DNA from 4 places in the Pseudomonas sp. SB113 genome. Region 3 is predicted to be linked to each of the others. Evidence: predicted binding sites of a transcription regulator. Region 3 holds the regulator's gene; each other region holds the start of a gene.
The links. The regulator FliA, encoded in region 3, starts transcription of late flagellar genes. The targets are predictions, from matches to a motif close to CTAAAGTTTNNNNNNNNNNNGCCGNTAA.
Positions count from the first base shown of each region.

Region 1: a site for FliA is predicted at 2,360-2,387, ahead of AB1462_RS17570 (methyl-accepting chemotaxis protein). Genes of this name have one in related genera too.
Region 2: a site for FliA is predicted at 2,416-2,443, ahead of AB1462_RS20680 (methyl-accepting chemotaxis protein). Genes of this name have one in related genera too.
Region 4: a site for FliA is predicted at 2,906-2,933, ahead of AB1462_RS03200 (methyl-accepting chemotaxis protein). Genes of this name have one in related genera too.

Region 1 is NZ_JBFMHW010000012.1:131,013-136,069, reverse strand. It holds gene AB1462_RS17585 (methyl-accepting chemotaxis protein) at 115-831, shown strand; gene AB1462_RS17580 (TIGR03759 family integrating conjugative element protein) at 872-1,624, shown strand; partial or broken gene AB1462_RS17575 (lytic transglycosylase domain-containing protein) at 1,651-1,935, shown strand; gene AB1462_RS17570 (methyl-accepting chemotaxis protein) at 2,420-4,414, shown strand; partial or broken gene AB1462_RS17565 (DUF4113 domain-containing protein) at 4,569-5,057, opposite strand, start outside.
Region 2 is NZ_JBFMHW010000016.1:78,119-83,175, forward strand. It holds gene AB1462_RS20670 (OsmC domain/YcaO domain-containing protein) at 1-942, opposite strand, end outside; gene AB1462_RS20675 (GGDEF domain-containing protein) at 1,210-2,364, shown strand; gene AB1462_RS20680 (methyl-accepting chemotaxis protein) at 2,471-4,036, shown strand; gene AB1462_RS20685 (DMT family transporter) at 4,219-5,057, shown strand, end outside.
Region 3 is NZ_JBFMHW010000007.1:164,291-169,347, forward strand. It holds gene flhF (flagellar biosynthesis protein FlhF) at 1-1,092, shown strand, start outside; gene fleN (flagellar synthesis regulator FleN) at 1,198-2,031, shown strand; gene fliA (RNA polymerase sigma factor FliA) at 2,028-2,768, shown strand; gene AB1462_RS11835 (chemotaxis response regulator CheY) at 2,940-3,314, shown strand; gene AB1462_RS11840 (protein phosphatase CheZ) at 3,333-4,121, shown strand; gene AB1462_RS11845 (chemotaxis protein CheA) at 4,133-5,057, shown strand, end outside.
Region 4 is NZ_JBFMHW010000002.1:82,813-87,869, forward strand. It holds gene AB1462_RS03195 (methyl-accepting chemotaxis protein) at 1-781, opposite strand, end outside; gene AB1462_RS03200 (methyl-accepting chemotaxis protein) at 947-2,863, opposite strand; gene AB1462_RS03205 (16S rRNA (uracil(1498)-N(3))-methyltransferase) at 3,052-3,759, opposite strand; gene tatC (twin-arginine translocase subunit TatC) at 3,756-4,547, opposite strand; gene tatB (Sec-independent protein translocase protein TatB) at 4,544-4,951, opposite strand; gene AB1462_RS03220 (twin-arginine translocase TatA/TatE family subunit) at 4,962-5,057, opposite strand, start outside.

The DNA of each region.
Region 1 (5,057 bases), on a different contig from region 3:
AGGAGGCATTGAGGGCTGGCAGACGAAAAAACCATGTGTATTGGAATATGTATTTTCTACTGCGTTTAACCGTAAGGTCTGAGAGGGTGTTCTGGTTTTCGCGCGAGGATACCCATGAATCTATCACGCCCATCTGGAACCGCTTCAATACTTGTCGCCTGCCTAATCGCTCTGGCGGCCATGCTGGGCTATGAGCATCATCAACTCTCCCAACTCAGCACCAGCTTGGCTGCGACTGCAGACAAAGAGTCGCTCGATGCGTTGTTGACGCGACTGGGCAAAGTCGATGAGCGACTGGACACGGTAGTCGGCATACACCTGGTCACCAATGAAGACTTCCGAGCCGGGCAACAGGCTTTGTCGAATCGCATTGATGCCGCACAAGCGTACGCAAAGCAAGCGATGGAGTCAGCGCAAGAAATCTCTCAAAATGCTGCCTCTACTGATGAATTGGTAGTCCTCAAAGCCAACTTTGAAACACTCGAGAGCCGTCTTCTAGAACTCAGTCAATCACGAATCAAACAAACCACTGCTGCTCCCCTCAAGCCCAATCCTAAGCCCGTTGCCCGCCAACCCAAGAGGCAAGTACCGCCCGCTACCACCATTGTCACACCGCACCCCCCCCCTTTTACCGTTGTCGGTATCGAGTATCGCGGCGGAGAACGCTTTTTGTCCGTAGCACCGCCTGGCAGCACGCAGTTGAATCAAATTTACCTAATCCGACCTGGTGACGCTGTGGCGGGCACCGCCTGGCGCCTCAACGCTCTGGACGGAAGATCCGCACGCTTTGACGTGGCCGGAACACCTCAAACCGTAACTGTCGCGCAATAGGACCTCCTTTATGCACTCCCCTACCACTTCCTCGAAAACAATGAAGCCGAGGAACATTTTGAGTTTCATTGCAGGCTTGGCCAGCTTCGCGTTTGCACACGGCTGTAATGCGGCCTCGGGGCAATCAACGTCGATCTCGCACAGTCAGAACAGTGAAGTTCACACCTCTTCTCAAGGGGCCAGTCAGACAGAAATCGCCCGCGAGTGGGGATTAACCCCCCAAGAATGGTCCCGTTTTCAAACTCTGATGGAGGGTCCTCGCGGAATCTATTCGCCAGGCCTGGATCCTCTGACAGCACTTGGCATCGAAGCGAAGTCGGAGGGGGAGCGCCGACGCTATGCAGAGCTGCAGGTGCGAGCCGAGCGACAGCGTATCGATAAGGAACTGGCGTACCAGAGGGCCTATGACCAAGCCTTCGCACGTCTTTACCCCAATGAAAAAGTCATCCAATTATCGTCCAACCCTGCATCTGCTCCTGGCTCGAGAGCGTTAAGTGCTGTGAAAGGCACTGGACGACTAGCCGTTTTTGTTCAAGACAGTTGCAACGCATGTATTGACCGCGTCAAAGACTTACAAAACAAGAAACAGTCCTTTGATCTGTATTTCGTTGGTAGTCAAGGTGATGACGAAATAATTCGCCGCTGGGCCATCTTGGCCGGAGTCGAACCGGCCAGCGTGCGAAACCGACAGATCACACTGAATCACGATGCCGGTCGATGGCTTGGCCTTGGACTCGGCGGTGAGCTGCCGGCCGTGGTACGCGAGGTGAATGGACAATGGCACCGTCTGTAATCCGCGCGGCTTGAACGGCGGGGCTACTGCTTACCGCGGCATCTGCTAACGGCGCCGAGGTTCCGCCACCGGCCTATCAGTTGATTGCCCTGCCTGCTGGCGTTCCGTCCGAGGTGTTGTACTCCGTAGCACTGCAAGAGAGTGGCACCCGACTTCGCGGCCAGATCGTCCCCTGGCCCTGGACGTTGAATGTCGCCGGTGCCGGATATCGCTTTGCGACACGCAGCGATGCTTGCAGAGCGTTGATCATCGCCCTTCAGACCGCAGGCCCAAATAGAGTCGACGTCGGTCTTGGACAAACCAACATCGGTGCCAACACCGACGTCTCCACCGAGAAATCGACAGTGATTTAAGAGCTAGCGAATATAGTTTTTGCGGGCTAGGGATGGGTGAATACCTACTCAAAGGCCTGCTGAAAGACGTTGCCGTACACATCCAGTCATCGCAGGGATCGGGTAGATGACTTCTCCGGACGCTTACATTTCGGTGACCTACAGAGCGTAAAAAGCGCAGAAATTAAATAAAAGCGCAGGAATTAAATAAAAGCGCAGGAATTTCGCGCTCCCTCGAAACGAAACTATCTTCTTGGTAGTAGTGAGGCTATATTTTTATACAAAACAAGCCCACAGTTAGACAATCCAATGATTATTTGCCGAACCAAATCACTCTGCAGCATATTAAGGCAGACTCGAACTGTCCGAGCCTTAGATATTTGACGGTCTGAGTGAATAAATCTCCCATTTGCCCAACCTCCTGCCGATAAATACGCCTTTATATAACTCTCCCTCATCGAGGATGTTCCTAATCATGTTACAAACCATTCAAGCACGCTATGCAGCAACTTTTATCGGGTTCGTTTTACTGGTAGCGATATTGACTGCATCCGGAATTGCACTCTTTATCACCCCTGGTCTGACCAGCACAGACGAGCGTAAACTTGTCACTGAAGCGGCGGAGATTAGTGCGGTCATCAAGGGAGAATTGGCCCGGGTGCAATCCCAGCAGCGCGTGATTACGGAGGTGGTTCCTAAACTCGACAGTGACAGCATTGACCGCTTGTTACCCAGTATGATCAACCAATATGGTGAGCTTAAGGTTTTTGGGGGTGGAATCTGGCCACTTCCTAACAAACGTACTGTAGGGCTAGCCAAGCAAAGTACCTTTTTTCACCGAGACGCGAGCGGCAAACTTATACTCAACACCCACTGGAATACGCCCGAATCACAAAACTATTTTGACCAGCCCTGGTATCTCGGCGGGCTAAAAGCGAAGGCAGGCCAGTGCAACTGGGCTGCTGCCTATCGTGATGATGCGAGCCCTGAGCCACGCACCAACTGCGCAATGGCGATTAGCAAGGATGGCGCTCCATACGGCGTAGCCACGGTGGACATTACATTAGGTTTTTTCAACGAACTGGTAGCGCAGAAAGAACGTGATCTACATGCCGAGCTGATGATTGTTGAAAACGACGGCAAGATACTGAGCAACCAGCCTGAAATTCCAGGTAACAACGTACTCAAGAATCTAAGCGATTTGGCGGGCAGCTATCCGTTCACGGCGGCGGTGCTAAGTATGCTCAAAACCCCCGGCTCCCTGCGCACTACCTTTATTGGCAGTAATGGGAAGGAATACACCATGTTCCTTATCCCTGTTGAAGGCACTCCTTGGCAACTGGCAGTGGCGCAGTCTACAGAGCTGTTGACCGCGCAGAGCAGCAATGTGCTCAAGATGTTGGCGACGCTGCAGATCCCAATGGTTATAGTAATGTTGCTAGTCATCGTGTTTGCGCTAAGGCAACTGATGAAGCGTCTAGCAGTGCTCAAAGCCAATATCGATAATTTGTCGGCCGGTGATGCGGATTTGACCCAGCGCATTGCGATTCGCCAAGAGGACGAGGTTGGTGCAGTAGGTCAGTCTATCAACCGGTTCATCATCTATCTGCAAAAAATGATTACTGAGGTGTCCGATTCTTCCTCGGTCATCGCTCAGGGTATAGAACAGCTACGAGGACAATCGCAAGGTACGAATCGCATCCTTAATCGCCATGCGACCGAAACAGATCAGGCGGTAACTGCGATTACAGAGATGAGCTCAACCGCCAATGACGTGGCCCGTAACGCGGCTCAGACTGCGAGCATGACTCAGGTTGCCAGCGAAAAGGCGCGGCATTCCAAAATAGTGGTGGAAGATGCATCGAGTAGTGTTCGCGAGCTGATTTCGGAGGTGGAGGATGCGACCAGTAAGGTGCGTGCGATGGAGCAGGACGCCCAGCGAATCAATGCCGTGCTCGCTGTGATAGGCGAGATTGCGGGACAAACCAATTTGCTTGCACTCAACGCTGCCATCGAAGCAGCTCGCGCCGGAGAACAGGGCCGAGGCTTTGCCGTTGTCGCCGATGAGGTCAGAGCGCTTGCAGGAAGAACGCAAGCCAGCACTTCTGAAATCAACGAAATGCTAACCCGACTGCAGCGCGGCGTTGACGCCGCCGTCGTGGCTATGGAGCACACCAAGGACCGTTGTCAGGCTACGGTAGATAAGACTTCCAAGGTCAATGAGGGTCTGGACGAGATGACTGATTCGGTCGTGCGTATAAATGACCTCAGCACCCAGATCGCAACAGCAGCAGAGGAGCAAAGCGCAGTGACGGAGGAGATCAATAGCAATATGGTTGCGGTCCAGCATATTGTCGACGAGTTGGTCGCGGGGGGGATGCAGAGCGAGAAGAGCACGGCTGCGCTTGCGGCCTCGAATAATAAGCTGATCGCTGTCGTAAGCCGTTTCAAGGTTTAAGCTTTTTTTACACGTTCTGGGCGGGTAGCGGACGCCGATTACCGGTAACCGTCCAGCCAAATCACCTACCGAATTCCAGCATTAGTGGCGATAGTGTCCGGCGCCGGTGCTTCGTAATGACTGCACATTCTGAAACTCCCTCAATTTTGACGCCTCAATTGGCATTTACCGTCCAGAGCTGATCAAGTCTGGTGGTGTAGTTCGGGCTCATCAACTCACGACGCATCGCCCAGGCCGGCGCCGCTGGCACCGCTGCCGCGCGCAACGTTCCACGGCCCCACCGGCTGTTGATTTCATCGAGAACGTTCATCACCTTGTCCGCTGCAGCTGGTTGCGTGTGCGCGAACAGATCGTCAGTGAATTCACCTGATTGACGAAGATCCATCAACAAAATCTCAGCCTTGCTGTATCGGAACCCTGGGCGGAACAGGCGTTCCACCGCCCGTGTCGCGACCTTGGTGATCAAACGCACGTCATTGGTAGGGTAGGTTAGCTCCACGACCACGCCGTTAGCGTAGCGGGCCTCACCGGGGTTAAACATGCCGGTACGGATGCTCACGCGGATCTTTTTGCACAGTGAATGCTGAGCCCGTAACTTCTCCGAAGCCCGCTGCGCGTAGGTGGCCACCGCCTCTTGGATCGG
Region 2 (5,057 bases), on a different contig from region 3:
GTACACCACCTCGCCATCCGACTGGCGCACGAACGGCAGCGCAACGATGCCGCGCGCTTCGTTGCCGGAGTTGGTGTCGAACAGGTGCGAACCGCGCAGCTCGCCGTCGCGGTTGTAGACCTTCAGGCTGTAGGCGTCGAGGATTTCACCGGGCAGCTCGTCATTCGGACCCGGCTGGAACCAGCGCTCGTCCGGGTAATGCACGAACGGCGCGCTGGCCAGTTCCTCCCCCCAGAACTGGTCGTTGTAGAAGAAGTTGCAGTTGAGCCGCTCGATGAACTCGCCCAACGCCGACGCCAGGGCGCCCTCCTTGGTCGCGCCCTTGCCATTGGTAAAGCACATCGGTGAATGCGCATCGCGGATATGCAGCGACCACACGTTCGGCACGATATTGCGCCACGAGGCGATCTCGATCTTCATGCCCAGGCCGGCGAGGATCCCGGACATGTTAGCGATGGTCTGCTCCAGCGGCAGGTCCTTGCCCGCGATATAAGTGCCCGCCTCGCTGCCGGCGCTCGGCATCAACAAGGCCTGGGCATCGGCGTCGAGGTTGTCCACTTCTTCGATCACGAACTCCGGCCCGGCCTGCACCACTTTCTTCACGGTGCAACGGTCGATGGAACGCAGAATGCCCTGGCGGTCTTTATCGGAAATATCGGCCGGCAACTCCACCTGGATCTTGAAGATCTGGTTATAGCGGTTTTCCGGATCAACAATATTGTTCTGCGACAGGCGAATATTGTCCGTGGGGATGTTGCGCGTATCGCAGTACAACTTGACGAAGTACGCCGCACACAACGCCGACGAAGCCAGGAAGTAATCGAACGGCCCCGGTGCCGAACCATCGCCTTTATAGCGAATAGGCTGGTCGGCAATCACCGTGAAGTCGTCGAACTTGGCTTCAAGCCGGAGGTTGTCGAGAAAGTTGACCTTGATTTCCATGGGGGCACACCAGAATAACGGGCTAAACAAAAATGGCCGCCATTATGAGGTTTTTCATCGGGAAGTTTCAGGCTTTTCAATCATGCCAGGTGATGGGAGGCCGTTTTACCTCGGCGAATCCCCATTGAATACGCTGAATAGCAAGTGAATAGTTCATGAATTAACGCCCCTCAAGTGTTATCTCAATAGCATTTGATAAGCCACTGAAATGGTGACAGCATGGCTATGTGCCACTAACCAATTTCAGCGCTTCAGGTGAGGTTCGATATGGAATACCAACTCCCTGTAACGAAGACGATGAGATGGCTGACAAACGCAGACGCGCCGTATGACGCGCGCATACGCCGCGAACTTATATCCGGGCCTTTTTCTTCCAGGGGGGTGCTGTGGGTTGGCTGGTTTAACAGCTTGGTGATCTGCACGGTCGCGGTCACCCTGCAGCCCAGCCAATTCTTCATTGCCTGGCTTATCATTGATTCAATGATTTGGGTCTCTCGTTTAGCACTGCTGTATTGGATCACTAAACACGGCAGCCAAAAACATCCCTGTGCCATTGATTTATCGTTATTACTGGGCCTGGCCTGGGCGGCAGAGTTGGGCGTTGGCACCGCCGGTTGCCTGATCAGCGGTGATGCGATTCTTCAAGTGCTCGGGTGCACCTCAATGGTCAGCGTGAATGCTGCAATCGCCATGCGCAACCAGGGTGTACCGCGCTATGCATTTACTCAAATATTGCTGACTGATGTGCCCATGAAGCTCGCCACCTTGTTTCAGCCGGAACCGCTGCTGAGGATATTCCTGCTCCAGGCGCCGCTGTATTTAACAGGCATGTGGCTACTGCTCAACAAGTTGAACGATAACGTGGTGCGCGCTTTACTGGCCGAAGCCAAAAACGAAATCCGCGCGACCCATGACCCCCTCACGGGTCTGTACAACCGTGTGGGGATACTCGAATTGATTGAAAACACCCTGACCCGCAACCGGCATGCCGATAAACACTTTGCGCTGCTCTATATAGACTTGGATGGTTTCAAGAGCATCAACGATAACCACGGACATGCCGAAGGTGACAAGGCGTTAGCCGAGTTTGGCGCAACCCTTAAATCCGTTGTCAGGCTCAATCAGGATTCCGCCGGCCGATTGGGCGGAGACGAGTTTATCCTGCTGATGAATAATTCCGGCGTGACCTCTGCCACCCTGGCAGCGCAACGGATTATAGAAACATTGCAACAGGCCTCTGACCGCTGCGCGCGCCCCTACGCCTTGCAAGCCAGCATCGGCATTGCCCTCTTTGAAGGAGCAAACGGTGCGTCACCCACCTGCGCGCAAACATTGATTGCCCATGCGGATGGTGCGTTATACGAAGCCAAGCGCGCGGGCAAAAACTGTTTTCGTATCGCACAAACACAATTCGCCACCTAGGTGCGCCTGAACGCCGTTCGTCACGCGCCGGCATCGATCAGACAATCAGCCATCAACTTATTCCCTGTGATGCCGATGACCTAAGGCAATTCAGGGAGTAGTCGGAATGCGTAACAACCAGCCTGTAACACAGCGCGAGATTTCACTCGCGCCTTCGCAAAAACTCATCTCCGCCACCGATGTTCAGGGTGTGATCACTTACTGCAACGACGCCTTTGTCGATATCAGCGGCTTTGAACGAGCCGACCTGATCGGCGCCCCCCAGAACATCGTGCGTCACCCTGATGTGCCACCCGCCGTTTTTGCGCACATGTGGAGTGCGCTCAAGCAAGGCCTGCCATGGATGGGCATCGTCAAGAACCGCTCGAAAAATGGCGACCATTATTGGGTCAACGCCTACGTCACGCCGATCTTCGACGGCAGCCGAGTCGTTGGTTTTGAGTCGGTGCGGGTCAAGCCCACGGCCGATGAAATCCGCCGCGCCCAGGCCCTCTACCGGCGTATCAGCCAAGGCAAGCCGGGCGTGCCGCGCCAGGATGCGTGGCTGCCGGCGGCATTGAGCTGCGTGCCGTACATCGCCACCGGTGTGGCCGGCAGTGTTGCCGGGCTGTTCCTCAGTGCGCCGGTGGCCGTCGCAGTGGCCGTGGCAGTCGCAGTGCCGGTGGGCCTGCTGTGCTCACACTGGCGCCAGAGCAGCACCTTGCGTCTGTTGGAAGGGGTTGAGCCTTCGACGTCAGATGCCTTGATCGCGCAGATGTACAGTGACGCACGCGGCCCACAGTCTCGTTTGGAAACCGCGTTTCTCAGCCAGACCGCGCGCCTTAAAACCTGCCTCACCCGCCTGCAGGACAGCGCCGAACAACTGAGTACCCTGGCCGCGCAATCCGATCAGTTGGCCGCCGCCAGCGCCAAAGGCCTGAACCGTCAGCGCGTGGAAACCGAACAGGTCTCGGCGGCCGTCAACCAGATGGCCGCGACCACCCAGGACGTCGCCAGCCATGTGCAGCGCACCGCGGACGCCACCCAACAGGCCTATGTACTGACCGGGCGCGGCCGCGAAGTGGCGCGCGATACCCGTGAAGCCATCGAGCGGTTGTCCGCCATGGTCAGCGAGACCGGTACTACCGTGGCGCAACTGGCCCGGGACAGCGACGAAATCGGCAGCGTGGTGGACGTGATCAAAGGCATCGCCGACCAAACCAACCTGCTCGCCCTCAATGCAGCCATCGAGGCAGCCCGCGCGGGCGAGCAAGGCCGAGGCTTTGCGGTTGTCGCCGACGAAGTACGCCAACTGGCCCAGCGCACCTCGCAATCCACCACCCAGATCCATGCCTTGATCACCCAGTTGCAGACGTCATCCAACAACGCCGTGCAAAGCATGGAAAACGGCCAGCGCCAGGCCCAGGAAGGCGTCGCGTGGGTGCTGGAAGCGGACCAGGCCCTGGTGGGGATCAGCGAAGCGGTGTCGCATATCACCGACATGACCACCCAGATCGCCGCCGCCACCGAAGAACAAAGCGCGGTCGCCGAGGAGATCAGCCGCAACATCACCACCATCGCCGAACTGGCCGACCAGACCTCGATACAAGCCCATCAATCCACGGACCTGAGCAAGGAACTGACGAATACCGCGTCCACCCAATACGCGTTGGTTGAGCGCTTCAATCGCTAAAGGCTAGCGTGTCCCGAGCCCGCTTACTGTGGCGAGCGGGCTCGCCACACGATAACCACTCAAACGAAATACCTCCTTGCCCCTTTGACACAAACACGCTACAAATCCCACCTGCAAGTTGTACGACAACCTAAAAACAAATCGCCATCCCCGACGATGGTGTCAACTGCCCGAGTCCCTTCATGTCTGCCCCTGCCGCCCTGCAAAGCACCCCCGCCCTGTTTTCCCGCCCCATTGCCGTGTTGATTCTGCTCTGCATGGGCTGTGCCTTCGCCGGTAACCACATCGCCGCTCGCGTGGCTTTCGATGATGGCGCCGGTGTGCTGTTGGCCATTTTGATGCGCTCGGGCGGCACCTTGCTGGTGCTGGCCGTGCTTGTGCTGTGGCAACGCCAAAACCTGCGCCTGCCGGCAGGTGCATGGCGCTGGCAAGTGCTGCTGGGCCTGCTTATCGCCACCCAGAGCCTGTGTCTCTACTCCGCCGTCGCCCGCGTGCCGGTGGCGCTGGCGTTACTGGTGGGCAACGTGTTCCCGATCTTGCTCGCCCTGCTCACCTGGGCATTAGGCGGCCCGCGCCCGACGGCGCGCACCGCCTTGCTGATGGGCTTGATCCTGGTGGGCCTGGTGTTTGTGCTGGACGTACCCGGGCGCCTCTCAAGCAGTGCCGATATCGGTCCGCAATGGCTGCTCGGTGTCAGCCTGGCCTTTTGCGCCGCCTTCGTCTTCGCCTGCGCGCTATGGATCACCGACCACAAGTTGTCCCAGGTCCGCGGTTCAGTGCGCAGCCTGCTGACGATCTTCATCGTGTTCAGCAGCGTCAACCTTGCTGGCCTCAGCGGCGCCCTTCCGGGCGGCCTGAACCTGCCGGCCACCAGTACCGGCTGGCTGGCGCTGGCGACGTTGGTGGTGCTGTATGGCACCGGTTTTATCGTGCTGTTTATTTCGGTCCCGCGCCTGGACATGCCGCGCAATGCACCGGTCATGAACATTGAACCGCTGGCGACGTTGCTGATGGGCTGGAT
Region 3 (5,057 bases):
GCCGAACTGAGCATGCGTGGCGACAGCGATGCCACCACCAACCGCCAATTGTTCGCCGGCCTGCCGCTGACCGCCGCCGAACCGCTGGTTGAGCCAACGTTCATCGAACCGCCGCGTCCTGCCGCGCCAGCCCCGGCCGCCGCAGTCGATCAGCGTGTATTCGACTCGATGCGTTTTGAACTCAACGGCCTGCGCGAGCTGCTGGAAGTGCAGCTGGGCTCGCTGGCCTGGACCCAGCTGCAAGGCAGCAAACCGCACCAGGCCAACCTCTGGCGCCGCCTGCAACGCATTGGCCTGTCCGGCCCGCTGTCCCGTGACCTGCTGGCCCTGACCACCGAAATCGAAGAGCCTCGCCAGGCCTGGCGCATGTTGCTGGCCCACCTGGCGCGGATGATCGCCACCCCGGAAATCGAACCCCTGGAAGAGGGCGGTGTGATCGCCATGGTCGGCCCTGCCGGCATGGGCAAGACCACCACCCTCGCCAAGCTGGCGGCGCGCTATGTGCTCAAGTACGGCGCGAATAACATCGCGCTGGTGAGCATGGACAGCTACCGCATCGGCGCCCAGGAACAGCTCAAGACCTTGGGCCGTATCCTCAATGTGCCGGTCACCCACGTCGACCCGGGCCAATCCCTGGCCAACGCGCTCGACCCGTTGCTGCGCAAACGCGTAGTGCTGATCGACACCGCTGGCCTGCAAGCCAGCGATCCGGCATTGCGCATGCAGCTGGAAAGCCTGGCCGGGCGTGGCATCAAGTCGAAAAATTACCTGGTGCTTGCAACCACCAGCCAGAAACAGGTTCTTACCGCTGCGTACCACAGCTACAAGCGTTGCGGTTTGGCCGGTTGCATCCTGACTAAACTGGATGAAACCGCCAGCCTGGGCGAAGTGTTGAGCCTGGCTATCAGCCATGAACTACCGGTTGCCTACCTGACCGACGGGCCGCGGATCCCGGATGATTTGCATCTGCCGCGCCGTCATCAGTTGGTCAGCCGCGCCGTCAGCGTGCAAATGCAAGAAGAGCCTAGCGAGGAAGCGATGGCCGACATGTTCGCCGACCTCTATCACAACCCGGCAAAACGGGTGGGTTGAGGCGTGATGAACACCGTGAAATGTACCTACATCGATGGTCTGCAAGCGATTCACGCGGCCAAGCCATGTAGCCTGCGTCTAAGCAAGACAAGGTAAAGAAATAAAATGGGCAGCATGCATCCCGTACAGGTGATCGCGGTGACCGGCGGCAAAGGTGGCGTCGGGAAAACTAACGTGTCAGTGAATTTGTCCCTGGCCCTGGCAGAGCTTGGCCGTCGCGTCATGCTGCTGGATGCTGACCTGGGGCTGGCGAACGTCGACGTTCTGCTGGGGCTGACGCCCAAACACACGCTTGCCGATGTGATCGAGGGGCGCTGTGAGCTGCGCGACGTGCTGCTCCAGGGCCCTGGCGGGATCCGCATCGTGCCGGCCGCCTCCGGCACCCAGAGCATGGTGCACCTGAGCCCGGCGCAGCATGCCGGCCTGATCCAGGCATTCAGTGACATCGGCGACAACCTCGACGTGCTGGTGATCGACACCGCCGCCGGGATCGGCGAGTCCGTGGTCAGCTTCGTGCGCGCGGCGCAGGAAGTCTTGCTGGTGGTCTGCGATGAACCCACCTCGATCACCGACGCCTACGCCCTGATCAAACTGCTTAACCGTGACTACGGCATGAACCGCTTCCGCGTCTTGGCCAACATGGCCCAGAGCCCGCAGGAAGGTCGCAACCTGTTCGCCAAGTTGACCAAGGTCACGGATCGCTTTCTCGATGTCGCCTTACAATACGTCGGTGCGGTTCCTTACGACGAGTGTGTGCGCAAGGCTGTGCAAAAGCAGCGTGCAGTCTACGAAGCGTTCCCTCGTTCCAAATGCGCATTGGCGTTCAAGGCTATTGCCCAGAAGGTCGATACCTGGCCGTTGCCCGCCAACCCTCGGGGGCATCTGGAGTTTTTCGTCGAGCGATTGGTGCATCAGACGAGTGCGGGACCGGTGCTATGACAGCGAACGGCTATAACGTGTACAAGAAATCTGCCCGTGACAGCCAGGGCGAATTGATCGAGCGCTATGCGCCGCTGGTCAAGCGCATTGCCTATCACCTGTTGGCACGCCTGCCCGCCAGCGTCCAGGTCGAAGACCTGATCCAGGCGGGCATGATCGGCCTGCTCGAAGTGTCGACCAAGTACGACGCGAGCAAGGGCGCGAGCTTCGAGACTTATGCGGGGATCCGCATCCGTGGCGCGATGCTCGACGAGGTGCGCAAGGGTGACTGGGCGCCGCGTTCGGTGCACCGAAATACCCGCATGGTCAGTGACGCAATTCGTGCAATTGAAGCAAAAACCGGTCGCGACGCTAAAGATCACGAAGTTGCGGCCGAACTCCAATTGAGTCTCGACGATTATTACGGGATTTTGAACGATACCTTGGGCAGCCGCCTGTTCAGTTTCGACGACCTGTTGCAGGACGGCGAACACGAAGGGCTGCATGAGGACGGCGCGAGCGCTCATATGGAGCCGTCGCGTGACCTGGAAGATGAGCGTTTCCAGGGGGCGTTGGCGGACGCCATTGCCAACTTGCCGGAGCGCGAGCGGTTGGTGTTGGCGCTGTACTACGACGAAGAGCTGAACCTCAAGGAAATCGGTGAGGTCCTGGGGGTCAGCGAATCGCGTGTCAGCCAGTTGCACAGCCAGTGCGCCGCCCGCTTGCGGGGGCGTTTGGGAGAGTGGCGAGCGCGCTGACAGGCAGTGTGGGGGAGCATTGCAACGCGATACCGCGAAGGTGATAGGCCTTCGCGGGCTCGGGCCGTGGTGCCCCCGGCAGTCCTTTTTGTGTAATGCCTGTTGATTGAAATGGCGCGTCCAGGTGCTGGGCGCGTTTAAGACTGCTTGGAGGTCGAATTGGACAAGAACATGAAAATCCTCATCGTTGATGACTTCTCAACGATGCGGCGGATCATAAAAAACCTGTTGCGTGACCTTGGGTTCACAAACACGGTCGAGGCGGATGACGGCCTTACGGCGATTCCGATCCTCAACAGCGGGAGCATCGACTTTCTGGTAACGGACTGGAACATGCCGGGCATGACCGGTATCGACTTGTTGCGCCACGTGCGTGCCGACGAAAAATTGCGCAGCCTCCCCGTGTTGATGGTGACCGCCGAAGCCAAGCGTGAACAGATCATCGAAGCCGCCCAGGCCGGGGTCAACGGTTACGTAGTCAAACCATTCACTGCACAGGCCTTGAAAGAGAAGATCGAAAAGATCTTCGAACGCATCCACGGCTAATGCCATCGCGGGGGAGCTATGGAGCATAAAGAAACGTCACAGGGCGACTTTGAGTCGACCCTGAAAAAGCATGCTCACCAGTTGGTCGACAGCCTTGAAAAAGGCCATTTCGGCGACGCTGTGCAGTTAATCCATGAGCTTAACCAGACCCGTGACCGCGGCCTGTACCAGGAAGTGGGCAAGCTCACACGCGAGCTGCACAGTGCGATCGTCAATTTCCAGATTGACCCGCACATGCCCCAGGCCGAAGAGATTTCGCAGATCACCGACGCCACCGAACGCCTGTCCTATGTGGTCAGGCTGACCGAGGCGGCGGCCAACCGCACCATGGACCTGGTGGAAAACGCCACGCCTCTGGTTAACGGCATGGCCACGGAAGCCCAGGCCCTGAGCGTTGACTGGGGCCGCTTCATGCGCCGTGAAGTCGGTGCAGAAGAGTTTCGTGAGCTGGCCCGTCGGGTTGAAGGGTTTTTGTCACGCAGCGAGCAGGAAAACCGCACGGTTTCCAGCAACCTCAATGACATTCTGCTCGCCCAGGATTACCAGGACCTGACCGGTCAGGTGATCAAGCGTGTGACCCAGTTGGTCACCGAAGTGGAAAGCAACCTGCTCAAATTGGTACTCATGGCCGGCCAGGTCGACCGTTTTGCCGGCATCGAACATGACCGCGAAGCGATCCTCTCTGAAAAAGATCCACAAAAACATCTCGCCAAGGGTGAAGGTCCGCAGATTCATGCCGATAAACGTGAAGACGTTGTGTCAGGTCAGGATGACGTAGATGACCTGTTATCCAGTTTAGGCTTCTAAGGAGCACCCACATGAGCTTCGGCGCCGATGAAGAGATCCTTCAGGATTTCCTTGTAGAGGCCGGCGAAATTTTAGAGCAACTGTCCGAACAACTGGTCGAGCTGGAAAGCCGCCCGGATGATGCGAACCTGCTCAATGCAATTTTTCGCGGTTTTCATACTGTAAAAGGGGGCGCCGGCTTCCTCCAGCTCCATGAGCTGGTGGAGTGCTGCCACATCGCCGAGAACGTGTTCGACATCCTGCGCAAGGGTGAGCGTCACGTTGATTCGGAGTTGATGGACGTGATTCTCGAAGCACTGGATGCGGTCAACGGCATGTTCAGCGAAGTTCGCGAGCGTGCCCCGATCACCGCAGCCACTCCGGAACTGCTGGCCGCCCTGGCGCGCTACGCAGAGCCGGCCGACACCTCGGCAGCGCCGGTGGTCGAAGCCGCACCGGAACCGGTGGCGGAGCCTGAAGCGGATGTGACGGACAGCGAGTTCGAGCAACTGCTCAGCTCCCTCAGCGCCGTCAAGGCCGAGGCCGAAGCGCCGGCAGCCGTTGCCCCGGCTGCCGCGCCGAGCAGCGAAGACATTACCGACGCTGAGTTCGAGTCTTTGCTCGACCAATTGCACGGCAAAGGCCAGTTCGCGGCTGATGCCGTGGCCCCTGCCGCCGCTGCTGCGGATGCGCCTGCCGCGCCTGCCAGCACCGACATCACTGACGACGAATTCGAAGCGTTGCTCGACCAATTGCATGGCAAGGGCACCTTCGCGGCCGACGCCTTGCCGGCAGTCGCCGCTACAGCCGCAGCACCGGCTGCCGGTGCCAAGCCGGCGGACGATGGGTTGATCTCCGATCACGAATTCGAAGCGCTGCTGGACGATCTGCACGGCAAGGGCAAGTTCACCGAAGTCGCCCCAGCCCCAGCCGCCGCTGCGGCCACGGCGGCACCGG
Region 4 (5,057 bases), on a different contig from region 3:
GCAACTGATCCAACTGCATCTCCAGCTGGTTTTGCGTGTTCTCGGTGGCAAGTTGGGTTTCCTTGAGACGTGTCAGATGGGTGCGAATGCCGAGCACGGTGTTTTTCAGCGCGCCGCTATCGACCGGCAGTTTTGCCACGGCCGCCTGGGCGAGTTCGAGGTTACGCTCGGCGTCGCTGACGGCCTGGGTATAGGCGTCCAGCGAACTGGCGGCCCAGGCGGGGCTCTGGACGCTATCTTCGGCCTGTTCGATGGCCTGGCGCAGGTCTTCGATGGTATCCAGGGCTTTTGCATCGTCCTGGTCCGGCAGATCGCTCGCCAGTTGTGCCAGGAAATCGCCGGTTCGCGTGGTGTTCTGCTTGAGCTGTTCCCGCGCATTTTCGCGTTTCTCCACCAGTGAGGGTACGTCCTTGAGGGTGGTTTTGAACGTCGCGTTGATGCGGGCCATCTCCTTCAGATATGCAGTGGGTTTTGGCGCTTTGAGTCGGCTGGAAAGCTCCACCAGGAGCCCGTCGATTTTTACCGTGCTCACACTCAAGCGATTGAAGCTGGAGGTATCGTCGAGGGTGCGGTAAACGATCCTGTCTGCCCGTAGTTCCTCGCCAGCCACGGCCAGTTGCGCGAGTACCGACAGCGTTTGCGAGCGATAAAGGGACGCGGACAGGGCTTGCCAGCCGGTCACGGCAATCACGAAGCTCAGGGCCAGTACCAGGGAAAAACCCAGGGCGAGTTTAAGGGTGACACTGGTGTCACCCAGCAGATGAGTCATTCGACGAAGCATGATGAACCTCCGACACGTGAACAACAGGCGTTCTCAAGGTGCATGGGCACGTTGAGCTGAGTTGAACGCTAGTTCTCTTGGTGCAGAGGTGGGGCTGATAAGCGTGTAGGAAATTTCACAGATTGCGGCGACGACCCAGGACAGGTCGCCGCGCGGGGAGGGATGTCAGACCTGAAAGCGACCGACCAATGCTTGAAGGTGTGTGCCCAGGCGTGCCAGTTCGGTGCTCGACGTGGCGGTCTCTTCGCTGGCGGCAGCCGTCTGTTCCGACACATCGCGTACGTTCAACACGCTGCGGTTGATCTCTTCCGCCACGGCACTTTGCTGTTCGGCAGCGGTGGCGATTTGCGAGTTCATCGCCTGGATGGTCGAGACCGTGCGGGTGATGTTCTCCAGGGCGCTGCCGGCGCGGCGGGTCAGCTCGACGCTGCTGTCGGTAAGGCTGCGGCTGTTGTCCATGATGGACGCCACCTGCTGGGTGCCTTGTTGCAGGCCTACGATCAGCTCTTCGATCTCTTCGGTGGACTTCTGGGTGCGCTGGGCCAGGCTGCGCACTTCGTCGGCTACCACCGCGAAACCACGTCCGGCTTCACCGGCGCGGGCGGCTTCAATCGCAGCGTTGAGAGCCAGCAGGTTGGTTTGCTGGGCTACGGACTTGATCACATCGAGCACGCTGCCGATCTTGTCGCTTTCGCGTTTCAGGTCGCCCATGGCGATTGTGGAGTTACCGACCTCGGTGGCCAGGCGCTCGATCTGGGCGATGGCTTCACCGACCACCCTGTCGCCTTCGCGGGCCTGCTGGTCAGCCGCTGCGGCGGCTTCGGACGCTTCCTCGGCGTTGCGCGCCACTTCCTGCACGGTCGCGGCCATTTCGTTCATGGCGGTGGCCACCTGGTCGGTCTCGACCTTCTGGCTGTTGACCCCGGCGCTGGTCTGCTCGGTGACGGCCGACAGTTGCTCGGCGGCGCTGGCGATCTGGGTGACGCCTTCGCTGATGCCGCCGATCAACTCGCGCAGGCCGACGGTCATGCTTTGCATGGCGCGTTGCAGTTGGCCCAATTCATCCTGGCGCAGTGAAATGAGGTTGTGACTCAGATCACCTGAGGCAACGCGCTTGGCAACTTCGAGGGTCTGGTTCAACGGGAGAATGATCTGCCGCGTGATGGCCCAGGCCGCTACCAGCCCGAAGACGAGGGCAAGCACGGTGGCCAGCAACAACAGGTTCTTGGCATGGGCGGCGTCGGTATCGCGCACGACGGTCTGGGAGAGGGTCAGTTTTTTACTGTGTTCGAGCAAGATGTCGCCCTGCTCGCCCATCTTTTTCATGGCGGCGGCACTTGCGACCTGGGAGTCGCGGTATTGGCTGACTGCGGCGCGATAGGCTTGCAGCGAAACGCTGGCCTGTTGCAGGTTGGTTGCATACTGCTCAGGCAGCGTGCCGTTGAGGGTGGCGATTTTCTTCAAGGCGTTATCAATGGCGTCCAGGGCCGGCTGTTCTGCTTCAACCTTGCCGCTGTAGGTGTAGCCGCGCACCTGGAAGCGCGCCTGTTGGATCAGCTTGCTCAGCTCGACCACGCTGTTGAACTGGATGACGCTGTCGCCTTGCAGCAGGGACTTTTCGATCTCGCCGATCTTGAGCACTGCGTTGTCGGCAGTATCGCCCAGCTTGCTGCGAGCGTTTTCGCGGTTGGCGCCGGCCTGGGCCATGTCATCGAACGCACGCTTGTATTGGGCGACCGCGGCCAATTGCTCGTCCACCAGCAGATTGTCGGCAGGTTGATCGATCAAGGTGTCGGCGGTTTTCAGGCCGCTTTCAAGTTTGCTCATCAGCTCGTTGACCGCCGCCGTGCCTTGCTCGCCCCGGCGCATTTCGTAGTCCAGGCGCGCCAGGCGCAGGTCCTTGGTCAGCTCATTGAGGCTGGAGATATAGCCCAGCTTGTCGCCCCGGCTGATCACGCTGCCCAGGCCGGTCCAGCCGGTGAAGGTGGTCACCAGCGTCAGGATCAATACCAGGCCAAAGCCCATGGCCAGTTTGGTTTTGACGCTCACATTCCCTAGTTTTTCGGCTAACCAACGATACATGCTGCGAACTCCCCTGGAACCAGGCTTTGACTTATTCACGGGTTATCGGCCTGCATACGGGATTCTGTAGCGACGCTCTACCCTGTGGGAGGGGGCTTGCTCCCGATAGCTGTGGGTCAGTCAGCATTTCTGATACTGGACCACCGCCATCGGGAGCAAGCCCCCTCCCACAGGGTTGTGCGGTGTGGTTAGAAAAGACGGGCGAGCAGGGCGGTGACGGCCGTTTCGACGCGCAGGATGCGGGCGCCCAATTGCACCGGCTGCAAGCCGGCCTTGGTCAGCAGGTCCACCTCATAGGGGATCCAGCCGCCTTCCGGGCCGATGGCCAGGGTGACCGGCTCATCCAGCCCACGGGGGCAGGGTGGGTAATCGCCGGGATGGCCGATGAGGCCAAGGGTACCTTCGGTCAGGGCCGGCAGGCGGTCTTCGACGAAGGGCTTGAAACGCTTTTCGATAACGATTTCCGGCAACACCGTGTCCCGCGCCTGTTCGAGGCCGAGGATCAGTTGTTCGCGAATGGCCTCGGGCTCCAGGAAGGGGGTTTGCCAGAAGCTTTTTTCCACCCGGTAGCTGTTGACCAGCACCACCTTTGGCACGCCCATGGCCGCCACGGTTTGCAGCACCCGGCGCAGCATTTTCGGGCGCGGCAGGGCCAGCAGCAGGGTCAGGGGCAGTTTGGCCGGTGGTGGTTGGTCGAAGCTCACTTGCAGTTCGGCTTCGAGGGCTTCCAGGCGCAGTAATTGCGCGTTGCCCATCAACCCACCGATGCGCCCGACCCGCAGGCTATCGCCTACGGCGGCGCGGTGGACTTCCTGCATATGCACCAGGCGCCGATCACGCAGGATCACCCGGTCGGCCGCGATAAAGTCGGCATCGAACAACAGCAGCAGGTTCACGGCTGGGTCGCTGGCGGCTGGTCGTCGTCGGCGGGTTGGTCATCCGGGTGTTCGCCACGTTTGCTGATCAGGCCGCTGAACAGGATGCCGATCTCGAACAGCATCCACATCGGCACCGCCAGCAGGGTCTGGGAGAAGATGTCCGGCGGCGTGAGGATCATGCCGACCACAAAGCAACCGATGATCACGTACGGGCGGATCTTCTTCAGATACTGCACGTTGACCACGCCGATCCACACCAGCAGCACCACGGCCACGGGGATTTCGAAGGCGACGCCGAAGGCGAAGAACAGCGTCATCACGAAGTCGAGGTAGCTGGTGATGTCGGTCATCATTTCCACGCCGGCCGGGGTGGCGGCAGCGAAGAACTTGAAGATCAACGGGAACACCAGGAAGTAGGCGAAGGCCATGCCGGTGTAGAACAGCAGGATGCTCGACACCAGCAAAGGCACCGCGATGCGCTTCTCATGCTTGTACAGGCCCGGCGCGATAAAGCCCCAGATCTGATGCAGGATCACCGGGATCGCCAGGAACAGCGAGACCATCATCGTCAGCTTCAACGGCGTGAGGAAGGGCGATGACACATCGGTGGCAATCATCGTCGCACCGGCCGGCAGGTACTGGCGCAGTGGCGTGGAGACGAAGGTGTAGATCTGCTGGGTGAAGGCGAACAGCCCGGCAAAGATCACGAAGATCGCCGCCACGCAACGCAGCAGGCGGGTCCGCAGCTCGGTGAGGTGCGAGACCAGCGGCATATGCTGGTCGTTTTCCGGTTTATCAGCGCTCATGGGGCTCGCGGCGGCAATGTAGGGTCATGGGGAGCGGGCGACGCAACGGGCGTCGGCGCTGGCTCTGTCGGGGCGGGAGCGGCGGGCGTGGCATCGGCGACGGGTGTCGGCGCGATGCTGTGCTCGGCCACGGGCTCAACCGGCTTGGCCGGCTCTTGCACGGGCGACAGAATCTTCCGTGTTTCCTGTTCCAACGACAGAATATGTTCGTTGTGCAGTTGGCGGCGGATTTCGTCGGCGCCGATTTCCCGTTCAACTTCCTGTTTGATGGCGTTGAAACTGCGTTTCAGGCGCCCGATCCACAGGCCGGCCGTGCGCGCGGCACCGGGCAGGCGTTCCGGCCCCAGTACCAGCAAGGCCACGAGGCCGACGAGGAGCAGTTCAGAGAAGCTGATACCAAACATTAGTCAGTGCTCACGAGTCTTTGCGGGTCGGCTCTTCGACTTTTTCAGCCTGCACGTCGAAGGTACGACGCTCGGTGATCGGCTGGGTGGCCTGAGGGTGCACAGG